One region of the Faecalibacterium sp. 3 genome, then DNA from elsewhere that is predicted to be linked to it. Evidence: riboswitches for the same ligand, from Rfam matches in the RefSeq annotation. Region 1 holds a riboswitch; each other region holds the start of a gene.
What was found. Region 1 has a riboswitch for thiamine pyrophosphate ahead of thiD (bifunctional hydroxymethylpyrimidine kinase/phosphomethylpyrimidine kinase). Riboswitches for the same ligand answer to the same signal wherever they lie in the genome.

Region 1 (4,641 bases):
AGCTTCTATAATTTCATCAATGATAAAGATGTGCGCCTCATCGGCTGTGAGGCCGCAGGCCGCGGCATCGACACCTTCGAGACTGCCGCTACCATCAATACGGGCCGTCTGGGCATTTTCCACGGCATGAAGTCCTATTTCTGTCAGGATGAATACGGTCAGATCGCGCCGGTCTACTCCATTTCTGCCGGTCTGGATTATCCCGGCATCGGCCCGGAGCACGCATGGCTGCATGATATCGGCCGCGCCGAGTATGTGGCAATTACGGACGACGAAGCCGTGAACGCATTTGAGTATCTGGCACGCACCGAGGGCATCATCCCGGCCATTGAATCGGCCCACGCCGTGGCCCATGCCATCCGGCTGGCACCCACTATGGACAAGGAACAGATCATCGTCATCACCATTTCTGGCCGCGGCGATAAGGACTGCGCCGCCATTGCCCGCTACAGAGGGGAGGATCTTCATGAGTAACATTGCAAAGGCCTTTGCCAACGGCAAGGCGTTCATTCCGTTCACCACCTGCGGCGACCCGGATCTGGAAACCACTGCCGCCGCCGTCCGCGCCATGGCGGCAAACGGCGCCGACCTCATCGAGCTGGGCATCCCGTTCTCGGACCCCACCGCCGAGGGCCCGGTCATTCAGGGGGCCAACATCCGCGCCCTGAAAGCGGGGACCACCACGGATAAGGTCTTTGACTTTGTCCGCGAGGTGCGGAAAGATGTTTCGATCCCCATGGTGTTCATGACCTATGCAAATGTCGTGTTCTCCTACGGCGCAGAGCGGTTCATCTCTACCTGCGCGGAGATCGGCATCGACGGGCTGATCCTGCCCGACCTGCCCTATGAGGAAAAAGAGGAGTTTGCGCCCATCTGCCATAAGTACGGTGTGGACCTGATCTCGATGATCGCTCCTACCTCTGAAAACCGCATTGCCATGATCGCCAAAGAAGCCGAGGGATTTTTGTATATCGTGTCCAGTCTGGGTGTCACCGGTACCCGCAGCGAGATCCGGACCGACCTTGCGTCCATCGTGAAGGTGGTGCGGGAAAACACCGCAGTGCCCTGTGCCATCGGCTTTGGCATCTCCACACCGGAGCAGGCGGCAAAGATGGCGGGCATCGCCGATGGTGCGATCGTGGGTTCCGCCGTCATCAAGCTGCTGGATCAGTACGGCAAGGATGCCCCGGAGCAGATCGGTGCCTATGTCAAGCGCATGAAGGATGCCGTAAGAGGGTAAGAATATTCATAGAATATAACTTTACCGTTTGCGAAGAGGAAATGACTGAGGGTCATTTCCTCTTCGCTTTTTGCTGTAAATTTTGGAGCTCAAAATGCATTGAACGGAACGGCCTTTCTCGTGAAAAAAGTGGTCTGGAAACAACTGCGGTTGTTTCCAGACCACAAATAAAATTATAAATTCCTCTGCTTATGCTCAGAGCGAAGCGGAGAGCATGCTTTCATAAGAAATGCCTCCTCTAATTTCTTAACACTTTCCCAGAAAAACAAAAAGCCCGCAGTGGTTTGCACCACGGACAACTTTTGCAAAAAATCACGAGAAGTCGGACTTTTAATGTCTGCCTGACTGCGCAAAAGAAAATGCACCCGGCTGCTGTGGTCCTGCCCACACGCCGGGTGCATTTTTATGCTCAGAATCATTACAGGTCGCTGCGGGGCAAAGCCGCCATGGCCCAGAAATCCAGCTCATACACAGAGCAGGCATGGAAGATCTCGCGGCAGCGGGCAAGACGCTCCGGGCTCAGGCCCTCACAGGTCTTTTCTGCAAATGCAGCCCAGTCGCGGCAGGCTTCCTCGTAGTCCCTGCCTGCATAGTCTGCCACCAGCGCACCATAGGGGGCATCCTGCACAGCGGGATGCTCTTTCAGCAGCTTCTGGAAGATCCAGCTGTAGCTCAGCATGCAGGGCAGGCAGGCCATCATGCACTCGGCTGCGCCCTCGCTTTTTCTGGCGGTGTCGATCATGTAGTCCACATAGGCGCGGTTCTCCGGCCGCAGCGGCAGGCTCTGGATGCCCTTATCGGTCAGCCCGAACTGCCTCAGGCAGCGCAGGCGTTCGGCGTCCTCACTCTCGTTTACGAAGGACAGCAGGGAATAGTAGGTGCGGATGGTCTGCATATCTGCCGCCTTGGTCATGCCCCATGCGAACACCTTGGCATATTCCCGCAGGTAAAGGCTGTCCTCTACAATGTAGCCCTTAAAGCAAGCTTCGTCCAGCGTGCCGTCCGCAAGTCTTTCCAGAAATTCCGAATGCAGGCACTGCTCCCACACGGGCAGACTTTCCTGTACCAGCTGCTGCACAAAAGACTGCTCACTCACCAACAAATTCTCCCTTCAGTGCAAACATGTGGTTCATGGGGCCGGAGCCATGGCCCAGATCCAGCATGGCAGAAAGACAGCCGGAAATATAGGCTTTTGCCCGCTCCACAGAAGCATCCAGATCATAGCCCTTTGCCAGATTGGATGCAATGGCGCTGGAAAGGGTGCAGCCGGTGCCGTGCGTATTGGGGTTGTCAATGCGTCTGCCCCGGAACCACTTGCCGCAGCCGTTCCGCCACAGCAGGTCGTCGGCGTCATTGATCTGGTGGCCGCCCTTGCACAGCACGGCGCAGTGATATTTTTCACTGATGCGCTGTGCGGCAGCTTCCATGCCTGCCGCGTCGGTGATCTTCATGCCGGAGAGGATCTCGGCCTCCGGGATATTGGGGGTGACGACCTCTGCCATGGGCAGCAGCTTTTCGGTCAGTGCCTGCACGGCGTCATCCCGCAGCAGCTTGGAACCGGAAGTGGCTACCATCACGGGATCCACCACGATGTGCTTTGCATCATAGCTGCGCAGCTTTTCGGCAATTACCCCGATCAGCTCAGCCGAGGACACCATGCCGATCTTGACGGCGTCCGGGTAGATGTCGGTGAAAATGGAGTCGATCTCCTGCGCCAGAAATTCCGGGGTGGCTTCAAAAATGCCGATAACACCGGTGGTGTTCTGGGCGGTCAGGGCGGTGATGGCGCTCATGGCATACACGCCGTTGGCGGTCATGGTCTTGATATCGGCCTGAATGCCGGCGCCGCCGCTGGAATCGCTGCCGGCAATGGTCAATGCGGTTTTCATAGCAATAACTTCCTTTGCATCAAAATGCGGAAATGCCCACAGGGAGACACTTCCGCATGCTGAAGCAGTGGTATCTCCCTACGTTGGCATTATCCAAATCAGGTCACAGGTCTGGGCAGACAGCCCACTCTCAGCCTGCTTTTGCAAGCTCCCTTTTCTGTGCACAAGCATACCACAGTGCAGCTTTATTTGCAAGTAGTGCCGGGCCTTGCAAAGCGTAGCGAACGTGGTAAAATGAGAAAAAACAAAAAGGGGAAACACCATGAACATTACAGTCTATCTTGGGGCAAATGAAGGCAGCGATCCGGCATTGGCAGCGGCTGTCCGGGAGCTGGGCAGCTGGATCGGCGCAAACGGGCATCACCTTGTATACGGTGGCTCCCGCAGCGGTCTGATGGGCCTGCTGGCGCAGAGCGCACTGGATGCGGGCGGCACCGTGACCGGTGTGGAGCCGCAGTTTTTTATTCAGCAGGAGCTGCAGCATGACGGCCTGACCGAATTGATCGTTACCAGAGATATGGCTGAGCGCAAGACGAAGATGATCGAGCTGGGGGATGCCTTTATCGCATTTCCCGGCGGCACAGGCACGCTGGAAGAAATTGCAGAAGTGATGTCCCGGGTCTCGCTGGGTCAGCTGGATGCGCCCTGCATCCTTTATGATCTGAACGGCTACTACGACAGCCTGAAAGCACTGCTGGACAAAATGATCGAGAAGGGCCTTTCCACGCCGCAGCGCCAGCAGGGCATCCGATTTGCAGCGAATCTGGAAGAGATCGCAACAATTTTGAATAAAGCCTAAAAGGGAACGCTTCTCACGGCCGGGAAGCGTTCCCTTTTTATATCATTCTCCCAGAGCAGTGCGGAGATTCGCAAGGACCTTCTGGCTCAGCAGCACAAAGGCCTGCTTGGTGCGCCCGGCGGAAACATTGGCGCAGTGTACGTTCTCGCGTTCAAAAAAGCCCTCGCTCACCGGGCCTGCAGCGGCGCGGGTATCGCAGAAGAAATGGGTGCCTGGCAGAGTGAGCCAATCTTCCAGTGCGGCCGAGTCAAAGCCCGGGCCGATGGAGGTGTTGAACAGCACCTTTCCCTCGCCCAGCTGCGCAAATTCGTCCTTGCCCAGCAGCAGGACATTTTTGTTCAGGCAGGTGAACACCACCTCGCTCTCGGTCAGCAGCTGTGCCAGCGGCTTGTAGGCCATGCCGGAGGCTTCGGCATCGGGCTTGCGGGTGCGGCTGTAATAGGCAATGTCGGCACCCATGAACTGCAGAGCATCGGCAATCATTTTGCCGGACACACCCAGCCCGACGATGCCGACCTTCAGCCCGGTGATCTCCACCGGCTCGTCCCGCAGCATGGGCATTCCAAAACCGTGCAGGATGCCGATGAGCTCGTGCAGAACGTACTCCACAACGCCGCGGTCGCCGTAGTCCCGGATGCCCAGCACTTTGATGCCGCGGGTGCGGGCATAGGCGATATCTACGTTGGCGCTCTCTTCCGAATACAGACTGCAGC
Region 2 (4,641 bases), 1.3 Mb from region 1:
GAAAAGTTCACCGCCCCCGGCGTCATCAATAAGACCCGCGCCCACGCCATGATGGCCCGCTACGCCGACGATGCACAGGTGGATGCTGCCCGCGCCGCGCTGGCCGACCACTGGGAGAGCCTGCTGTCCGGCTACCGGCTGCAGTCCGGCGAGGAAAAGCTGGACCGCATGGTGAACCTCTGGCATCAGTACCAGTGCATGGTCACCTTCAACATGAGCCGCTCGGCCAGCTACTACGAGAGCGGCACCGGCCGCGGCATGGGCTTCCGGGACAGCTGTCAGGACCTGCTTGGCTTTGTGCACATCGTCCCCGCCCGGGCGCGGGAGCGCATTCTGGACATTGCCGCCACCCAGTTCGAGGACGGCAGCGCCTACCATCAGTATCAGCCCCTGACCAAAAAGGGCAACCGGGATGTGGGCACCGGCTTCAACGATGACCCGCTGTGGCTCATTGCTGCCACCGCCGCCTATCTGCGGGAGACAGGCGACTGGCCCATTCTGGAAGAACAGGTGGCCTTTGAGAACGACGAGCGCAAGGCACAGCCGCTTATGGAGCACCTGCGCCGCAGCTTTCGCTTTACCTGCACCCATCTTGGCCCCCACGGCCTGCCGCTCATTGGCCGTGCGGACTGGAACGACTGCCTGAACCTGAACTGCTTCTCGGAGCACCCGGGCGAGAGCTTCCAGATCACCGGTCCCAGCGAGGGCCCGGTGGCCGAGAGCGTGTTCATTGCGGGCATGTTCGTCAAGTACGGGCGCGAGTATGCAGAGCTGTGCGACCGCCTGCAGCTTGCCGATGAGGCCGCAGCTGCCCGCCGGAGCATCGACGCCGTGGAGCAGGCGGCCCTGACCGCAGGCTGGGACGGCGCATGGTTCCGGCGCGCCTACGATGCTTTCGGCAACCCTGTGGGCAGCAGGGAATGCACCGAGGGACAGATCTTCATTGAGCCGCAGGGCATGTGCGTCATGGCAGGCATCGGCAGGGAGACCGGGCAGGCCGCGCAGGCGCTCCGGAGCGTGGAGGAGCGGCTGGACACCCCATACGGCGTGGTGCTGCACCAGCCCGCCTACACCAGCTACCAGCTGAATCTGGGCGAAATTTCCAGCTATCCGCCGGGATACAAGGAGAACGCAGGCATCTTCTGCCACAACAATCCGTGGATCAGCTGCGCCGAAACCATGCTGGGCCATGGAGACCGGGCCTTTGAGGTGTATCGCAAGACCTGCCCGGCCTACATCGAGGATATTTCCGAGATCCACCGCACCGAACCCTACGTCTACAGCCAGATGGTGGCGGGCAGGGATGCACCCACCTTCGGCGAGGCGAAAAACAGCTGGCTGACCGGCACGGCCGCATGGACTTTCGTCAATGTGAGCCAGTACATTCTGGGCATCCAGCCCACGCTGGACGGCCTGCGGGTAGACCCCTGCATCCCCCACACCCTGACCGGCTACACCGTCACCCGCCGCTACCGGGGCGCAGTGTATCACATTGCAGTGGACAACACCGCCGCCGTGCAGCACGGTGTGCAGAGCATCACGGTGGACGGCAAAGCCCTTGCGGGCAATGTGCTGCCGCTGGCTGCTGCCGGGACTACAGTGCAGGTGCGGGTGACCATGGGCTAAACCGACTTTCTCTGCTTTTTCATAATAATCTCCTCATAGCCAGATCCGCTGCGCAGACCCCTGCACGGCGGGTTTGGTCTGTAAAGGCGTGAACTATCCGGCGGCATAACGATCAAAAATGCGCTCTGCGTTCACGATCATTCCCCTCCCTCTTGCAATTTTGGTGCAAAGGGTGTAGAATACAGTCACAATCAAATACAGGGGAGCTCGTGACAGCGGGCTGAGAGGAAGTATCCGAACTTCGACCCTTTTACCTGATGCGGATAATGCCGCCGTAGGAAGTCATCCATATGATTTTTTGCAGGAGGCCCCGCAGAAGGGGGTCTCCTGTTTTTTGTTGTAGCTTATTTTACTGTTTTGAGGAGGATGCCTTGTACCTTTCTGCGGGGGAGTGCCGCAGCGGACTGAGGGGGAGCGCCCTGAGTGCCGTGAATCGTCAGCGATGGGAAGCCGTGTTCCGGCGTGAGAGGAGACCAGAAAGTCTCGACCGCTTGTAGATCTTGCCTGTGCCATCCGGTACGGGCTGTTTGCGGGGGCGCTGTACGGTTTTGCTGCTCCCGCAGGAGAAAGGAGCCTTGCCTTATGAAAAATATCTCTGTGAAAAAGCTGGCGCTGGCCGGTATGCTGTGTGCTTTGTGCGTGGTGGGCAGCGTGTTCAGCTTCCCCATGTTTGGCAGCAAATGCGCACCCATCCAGCACATGGTCAACGTGACCTGCGCCGTGCTGCTTGGCCCGTGGTGGGGCCTGGGCGTGGCCTTTGTGGCCTCCCTGCTGCGCAACCTGCTGGGTCTGGGCAGCCTGATGGCCTTCCCCGGCAGCATGTTCGGTGCTTTGCTGTGCGGCCTTGTGTACGCTAAGACGAAGAACATCTTTGCCACCATGGTGGGCGAGGTGTTCGGTACCAGCATTCTGGGCGGTCTGTGCGCCTACCCGGTGGCCATCTTCCTCATGGGCAAGAGCGCCGGTGATATCGCGTTTTATGCCTACATCGTGCCTTTCCTCATCTCCACTGCCGTGGGTTCCATCATTGCGGGCGTGCTGGTGTACAGCCTGCAGCGCTCCGGCGCACTGCGCTCCATGCAGAACAGTCTTTCCTGACGGAGGGGCACCCGAATGTTCAAAACAGAATTCGAGAACCTGCGCCGCACCTGCCCGCTCATCCATAACATTACCAACTACGTCACCGTGAACGACTGCGCCAACATGGTGCTGGCCTGCGGTGCTTCGCCCATCATGGCTGACGATGCTGCCGAGGTGGAGGACATCACCACCATCTGCGGCGGACTGAACATCAACATCGGCACCCTGAACAGCCGCACCATCACCAGCATGCTGCTGGCGGGCAAAAAGGCTAACGCGCTGGGCCATCCTGTGGTGCTGGACCCGGTGGGTGCGGGTGCATCCCGCCTGCGCACCGATACGGCCTACCGCCTGCTCCGGGATGTGAAGTTCGCGGTGATCCGCGGTAATATCTCGGAGATCAAAACGCTGGCCTCCGGCGCGGGCACAACCAAGGGCGTGGATGCCGATGTGGCTGATAAAGTCACTGAGGAAAATCTGGATTCTGCCGTGGCCTTTGCCAAAAAGTTTGCGGCTCAGACCGGTGCCGTCATTGCCATCACCGGTGCCATCGACATCGTGGCCGATGCGCAAAAAGCCTATGTCATCCGCAACGGCAATCCCATGATGAGCAGCATCACCGGCACCGGATGCCAGCTCTCGGCCCTCACGGCGGCTTTCGTTACCGCCAACCCCGGCCATCCGCTGGAAGCTGCTGCAGCTGCAGTGTGCGCCATGGGCCTTGCAGGCGAGATCGCCCACAAGCGGCTCACCCCGCAGGACGGCAACGCCACCTACCGCAGCTACATCATCGATGCCATTTACAATATGACCCCGGAACAGCTGGAAGAAGGAGCAAACTATGAAGTGCGATAAGCAGAACATGCTTCTGTATGCCGTCACCGACCGCGCATGGGTGGGAAAACAGTCCCTCTATGAGCAGGTGGAAAGCGCCCTGAAGGGCGGTGTCACCTGTGTGCAGCTGCGTGAAAAAGAGCTGGACGACGAAGCTTTTCTGAAAGAGGCTGTGGAGATCCATGCTCTGTGCCAGCGCTACGGCGTGCCGTTCTTTGTGAACGACAACGTGGACATTGCCATCCGCTGCCACGCCGAGGGCGTGCATGTGGGGCAGGAGGATATGGCCGCAGCGCAGGTGCGCGCCCGTGTGGGCGAGGGAATGATGATCGGCGTTTCCGTCCACAGCGTGGAGGAAGCGCAGGAAGCTGTGAAGCACGGCGCAGACTGCCTTGGTGTGGGTGCGGCCTTTGCCACTCATACCAAGACCGATGTGGACGTTCTGCCCCACGAGACCCTGAAGGCCATCTGTGACGCCGTGGACATCCCGGTGGTGGCCATCGGCGGCATCCACAAGGAGAACATCCTGCAGCTCAAGGGCACCGGCGTGGACGGTGTGGCCCTTGTGAGCGCCATCTTTGCAGCAGATGACATCGAGACCGAGTGCCGGGAGCTGAAGGCGCTTTCCGAGCAGATCATCTGACCGATCCCGCGGCAAACCGGGGGCACCACCTTGGGCCGCGTTATAAAATTCATGGAGAAAACCAATATGAAAAGCGTATTTTGCGCAGGTGCCGGCATCCAGAACGTTCTGCTTTTTCTGAATGACGGCTACTTGCCTGCCGCCCTTGCCTGCGGGTCGGGAGTTTCTCCGAGGACCGTCCGCTGGGGTGGGACCCTGCTGCCGCAGGCAGTAGGGCGGGCGATGGAATGGCCCGATTCGTGTCCGAGGAGAAAGCTCCCGGCACGCAGACTTCCCCGCATCAATGTATGACCAGCACCCTGCTGTTCAGAGATAAACTGTCATTTGGAGGAACAGAGCGTATGCAGACTTATACCACCCAGATGGATGCCGCCCGCAAGGGCATCATCACGCCGCAGATGGAGATCGTGGCAAAAAAGGAATACCGCACCATCGAGGAGATCCGCCAGTGGGTCGCT
Region 3 (4,641 bases), 120 kb from region 1:
CCATGTGGACTTCAACTTTGATCTTGCACAGTATTTGGAGAATAGCGATGAACTTGCTTGCTGACAAACACAAAAACACCGTTGACTTCGATTTGAAATCAACGGTGTCTGTAACTCTCATTTGAGCCAATGGTGGAGAATACCGGGATCGAACCGGTGACCTCTTGCATGCCATGCAAGCGCTCTCCCAGCTGAGCTAATCCCCCATAATTTTCCAGAAGTGGAAGCCTCTGGAAAAGAGATGCTCAAACAAGAAATGCTTTATGAAGTTCAGTTGTGGGGGTGCGTGAGCACACTGCTTGGGCTCCCAGCTGAGCTAATCCCCCAGATGTTCGTGCCGTGCCTGACGACAGGAGTAATTATACCAGCGCTTTGCCGGATTGTCAACAGCTTTTCTGGATTTTTCGCAAAAAAATTCCCGCCGGGGGAATGCCCTTCCCGGCGGGAAAAATGACTGCGAAAAAACTTACGCTCTTGCGTTCTGCCGGTCGAAGATCTGGGGTGCGACACGGATCAGGATCACCACAAGGACGGTGGTCAGGATGGCTTCGGGCAGCATGTAAGTGGCGTTGTACAAGGCGCTGTACAGCCAGCACAGACCGTCCACGCTCATGCTGGAGATCCCGGGGAAGCCGATCTCAGTCATCCAGCTGAAAGCGTAGTCGTAGTCCTTCCAGACGATGTAACCGGACAGAAAGCTGCACAGGAAGCGCAGCAGGCACACCACAAAGGCACTGACACCGACACCCACGGTACGGCTGCGGAAAGGCTTTGCGATCAGGCAGGCGAAGCCCAGTACCGTGAAAGCCAGAAGGTAGTCCAGCAGCACGCAGCCCACCTGCGCCGTGAGGGTCTGGCAGTATGCCAGATTGCCAAGGCCCTGCACAAGCTGGATCAGGCTGTTGACGAAAGCGGTCATGACGCCCCACTTTGCGCCGTGGCGGTAGCTCATTACCAGAATGGGCACCATGCTGAACAGGGTGATGGAACCGCCGTGGGGCATGAGCGGGATCTGGATCATGCTCAAAACGGTGGACAGCGCGATTATCAGTGCACCCTCCACCAGAATGCGGGTCTTGGAATAGGTTTTGGTCATAAGGATTCCTCTTCTCAGAACGATAGTACACAAAAACAAAATACGCCCGCTTTTCAGCAGGCGCACGGGGTTTGTGAAAGAACGGACAGTTCTGCAAACTCCCACGCCGGCATTGTCCGGTCTGGTAAAAGGGTACTCCGCACAATGCGGATCTCAGCCTTTCGGCACCCCTGTTTTTATGTCCGTATAAAAGTATAGCGCATCTGGTGCAGAAGTCAAGCCCCGGCGGCACATATCTGCCCCGTCAGGCGCATAGGCTGTACCATAATACAGCAGGAGGGATCCGGGCATGAAGGGAGACCCTGAGCAGAGAGCAATACAGCTGGGCGAGTACATTGCGGCCCATCGCACCACCGTGCGGGCGGCGGCTGCGGTGTTCGGGTGCAGCAAATCCACGGTGCACAAGGACGTGGCCGTGCGGCTGCGGACGCTGCAGCCGGAGCTGTTCCGGCAGGTGCGGGCTGTGCTGGCCCGCAACAAAGCCGAGCGGCATCTGCGCGGCGGCGCAGCTACCCGGCGCAAATACAGCCGCAAATGAGAGACGGCGCGCTTTCCGTTTTTATTCCGGAAGCGTGCCGCCTGTTTTACTGCTGGTTCTGGGGGTGGAACTGGCTCAGTGCGCCCTTTTCCAACCGACTGACCTGTGCCTGACTGATGCCGATCTCCTGCGCCACCTCCATCTGGGTCTTGCCCTGCAGGTAGCGCAGCTCCATGATCTTTTTCTCCCGCGGGGTCAGCCCGGCCACCGTCTGGCGAAACTGCAGCCCGCTGATCCAGCTGTCCTCGCCATCCGGGTCCCGCACCTGATCGATCACGTACATGGCATCGCCGCCGTCGGTGTACACCGGCTCATCCAGACTGATGGGCTCCACCACCGATTCCAGCGCCGCCGTTACTTCCCGGCGGGTGAGCCCGGCACTCTGCGCGATCTCGTCCATGGTCGGCTCGCGGCCAAGCTGCTTTTCCAGCGTCTCGCGGCTCTGCATGGCCCGGTAAGCGGTATCCCGCAGGCTGCGGCTCACCCGCAGGGCGTTGTTATCCCGCAGAAAGCGCCGGATCTCGCCAATGATCATGGGCACGCCGTAGGTGGAGAAGCGCACCGGCTGGGCGGGGTCGAAATGATCGATGGCTTTGATGAGCCCGATGCACCCCACCTGAAACAGGTCGTCCAGATTTTCGCCGCGCTGGGCGAACCGCTGCACCACGCTGAGCACCAGCCGCAGATTGCCCTCCACCATCCGCTCCCGCGCGGCGGCATCGCCGGTGCGCACCCGGGCCAGAAGCTCCCGCTTTTCGGCCTCGGTCAGCACAGGCAGCTGGGCCGTGTTCATGCCGCACAGCTCCACTTTGTTGTACATCCAAACGCCCCCGGTCTGTTTTTGTTCTCACCGGGAGTATGGGATGTGCAGCGGCATCGTATGCGTGGAAAAAACTGTGCGCTTTCCCGTTTGGCAGGAAAGCGCGGCAAAATATTGTTTTTTGTGCGGATCTATGATATGCTGTATTTGCGGCGGCAACGCCGCCATCAGGCGCTGTGCCCACAAAAGCAGAACGGGTTGCGGCACCCAGCATCCGCTTCGTGTCTTGAGCGGCACTCGCGTCTTGCTGGCCGCGGCCCCAACCTCGCCTCCCTGTTTCCGCCATAGGCGGCGGTCGGCTCCGTTGCAGCTGCTCCTTACCGGTACTTGGGTGCCGGCTAAAGACGATTTTTTCTTGAAAATCTCGTTCTCCCCGGATGCCCAAGGGCGGAAAGGGGGGATGCACCATGACGTTTGAACAGGTCGTGCTTCTGCTCACGCTTCTCGGCGGAGCGATCTACGTTACGTTTGAAATTACATGGACTGTTTCTCACAGTGATGACAAAAAGAAAAAATGACCGCCTCGAGTCCCAATCCGAGCGGTCATCTTTTCTTGACTAATCCGGTAAGGAACTAGCCGTTTGCAGGGCCAGCGCCTTTTGTAGTTTTATTATATGCGAATCAGCGCGGATTGTCAAGCCCGGCGGGCGGCAGTTCGCGTTTTTCCACTTCATTCGCTTTCCAGCTGGGCCTTTAATGTATGGATGATCCGCTTTTCCAGCCGGGAGATATAGCTCTGGCTGATGCCAAGGGCGTCGGCGGCTTCCTTCTGGGTGCGCTCCACGCCGTCGGCAAGGCCAAAGCGCAGCTCCATGATCTGCCGCTCCCGTGGGGACAGGCTGTCCACGGCACGGCGCAGAATGGCACGCTCGGCGTCCTGTTCCAGCCGCTGGCTGATCTGATCCTCGTCGCTGCCAAGAATGTCCGAGAGCAGCAGCTCGTTGCCGTCGCCGTCCACGTTGAGCGGCTCGTCGATGCTGGCCTCCTGTCGGCGGTTGGAGCTTTTGCGTAAGTACATCAGGATCTCGTTGCCGATGCAGCGGCTGGCGTAGGTGGCCAGCTTGATGCTGCGCTCCGGGGTGAAGGTGTTCACGGCCTTGATGAGCCCGATGGTGCCAATGCTGATCATATCCTCGGCGGGGACCCCGCTGTTTTCGTACTTTTTGGCAAGGTATACCACCAGCCGCAGGTTGTGGGTGATCAGGTCGTCCCGGGCGCAGGCGTCTCCCTCTGCCATGCGGGCCAGCAGGGCTTTTTCCTGCTCCGGGGTCAGGGGCGGCGGCAGACTGGGCGCGCCCGCCAGATAATGGGCACCGCCGCAATATCGCAGCCGTGCAAGAAGCCGCTGCCAGAACAGCCGGAATGCAGAAATACCATGGAACATGAGATCTCCTCCTGTACATCTATAATATAAGCGTCAGCGGATGCCCAGCTGCCCGGCCAGCTCACTGCCAAGCAGCGCGGTCCAGTGCTCCGGGGGCGTTTCCGGGCGGCAGAATGCAGCCAGAAAACCCTGTACCCGGCGGCTGCCCACGCGCAGGGCTTTGGCTGGGACCGCAGGCAGCACACAGTGCCCGGCAATGGTGGTGCAGGGCACCAGCCGCACCCCCAGCTCCGGCGGCGGTGCCGTGCCGCAGGCAAAGTAGCTGTCCAGAAAGGCCCGTAGCGCCTGCGGCAGGCCGTCGCGCACAGAGGGGTAATGCAGCAGCACCACGGCCCGCCCGCTCAGCGGGTCCTGCACCGAAAAGCCGGTGTCGCACAGCGCCTGCACCGGCAGGGCGGCACTGTCCAGCTCCAGAACGGCGGCGACGCTGCGGGGCCCTGCCCGGCCAAAGCAGAACAGCACCGCCCGCAACAGGGCAGATACGGCCCCGCAGCACAGCAGCAGCCGCCCCGGAGAAAGGGCAAAGTACACGCAGAGGTTCGCGCTCTGCACGCCGGGCAGCACCACCGCTCCGCACAGCAGCAGGTTCAGCAGCAGATACCACGCGCACAGCCGGGCAAAGCCGCGCGGGCCGGGCACACCATAGGCAGCGGACACAACGGCACCGCAGGTAAAGACTTTGCAGAGCACCGCCGCCGCACCGGGCAGCTCCGGCAGCAGGATGCCAAGCGAGAAGGCCGCTGCTGCTGCACTGCCTGCCAGCAGGCGCAGGCCGCTGCACTGCCGTGCACACAGCAGCCCGG

Region 2: linked by a shared signal. The riboswitch ahead of thiW (energy coupling factor transporter S component ThiW) and the one ahead of thiD (bifunctional hydroxymethylpyrimidine kinase/phosphomethylpyrimidine kinase) in region 1 are both predicted to bind thiamine pyrophosphate.
Region 3: linked by a shared signal. The riboswitch ahead of ACNSPV_RS08605 (energy-coupled thiamine transporter ThiT) and the one ahead of thiD (bifunctional hydroxymethylpyrimidine kinase/phosphomethylpyrimidine kinase) in region 1 are both predicted to bind thiamine pyrophosphate.

What each region holds. Positions count from the first base shown of each region.
Region 1 is NZ_JBLWFN010000001.1:1,930,739-1,935,379, forward strand. Features, by position in the region: gene trpB (tryptophan synthase subunit beta) at 1-474, shown strand, start outside; gene trpA (tryptophan synthase subunit alpha) at 467-1,240, shown strand; gene ACNSPV_RS09155 (TENA/THI-4 family protein) at 1,659-2,336, opposite strand; gene thiD (bifunctional hydroxymethylpyrimidine kinase/phosphomethylpyrimidine kinase) at 2,329-3,129, opposite strand; TPP riboswitch at 3,192-3,294, opposite strand; gene ACNSPV_RS09165 (TIGR00730 family Rossman fold protein) at 3,392-3,928, shown strand; gene ACNSPV_RS09170 (D-isomer specific 2-hydroxyacid dehydrogenase family protein) at 3,971-4,641, opposite strand, start outside.
Region 2 is NZ_JBLWFN010000001.1:673,736-678,376, reverse strand. Features, by position in the region: gene ACNSPV_RS03145 (GH36-type glycosyl hydrolase domain-containing protein) at 1-1,626, shown strand, start outside; TPP riboswitch at 1,816-1,924, shown strand; gene thiW (energy coupling factor transporter S component ThiW) at 2,209-2,724, shown strand; gene thiM (hydroxyethylthiazole kinase) at 2,740-3,561, shown strand; gene thiE (thiamine phosphate synthase) at 3,548-4,183, shown strand; gene thiC (phosphomethylpyrimidine synthase ThiC) at 4,525-4,641, shown strand, end outside.
Region 3 is NZ_JBLWFN010000001.1:1,813,666-1,818,306, forward strand. Features, by position in the region: gene ACNSPV_RS08595 (recombinase family protein) at 1-64, shown strand, start outside; tRNA gene ACNSPV_RS08600 (tRNA-Ala) at 131-206, opposite strand; gene ACNSPV_RS08605 (energy-coupled thiamine transporter ThiT) at 467-1,096, opposite strand; TPP riboswitch at 1,179-1,278, opposite strand; gene ACNSPV_RS08610 (sporulation transcriptional regulator SpoIIID) at 1,386-1,634, shown strand; gene sigG (RNA polymerase sporulation sigma factor SigG) at 1,681-2,454, opposite strand; gene sigK (RNA polymerase sporulation sigma factor SigK) at 3,125-3,838, opposite strand; gene ACNSPV_RS08625 (sigma-E processing peptidase SpoIIGA) at 3,872-4,641, opposite strand, start outside.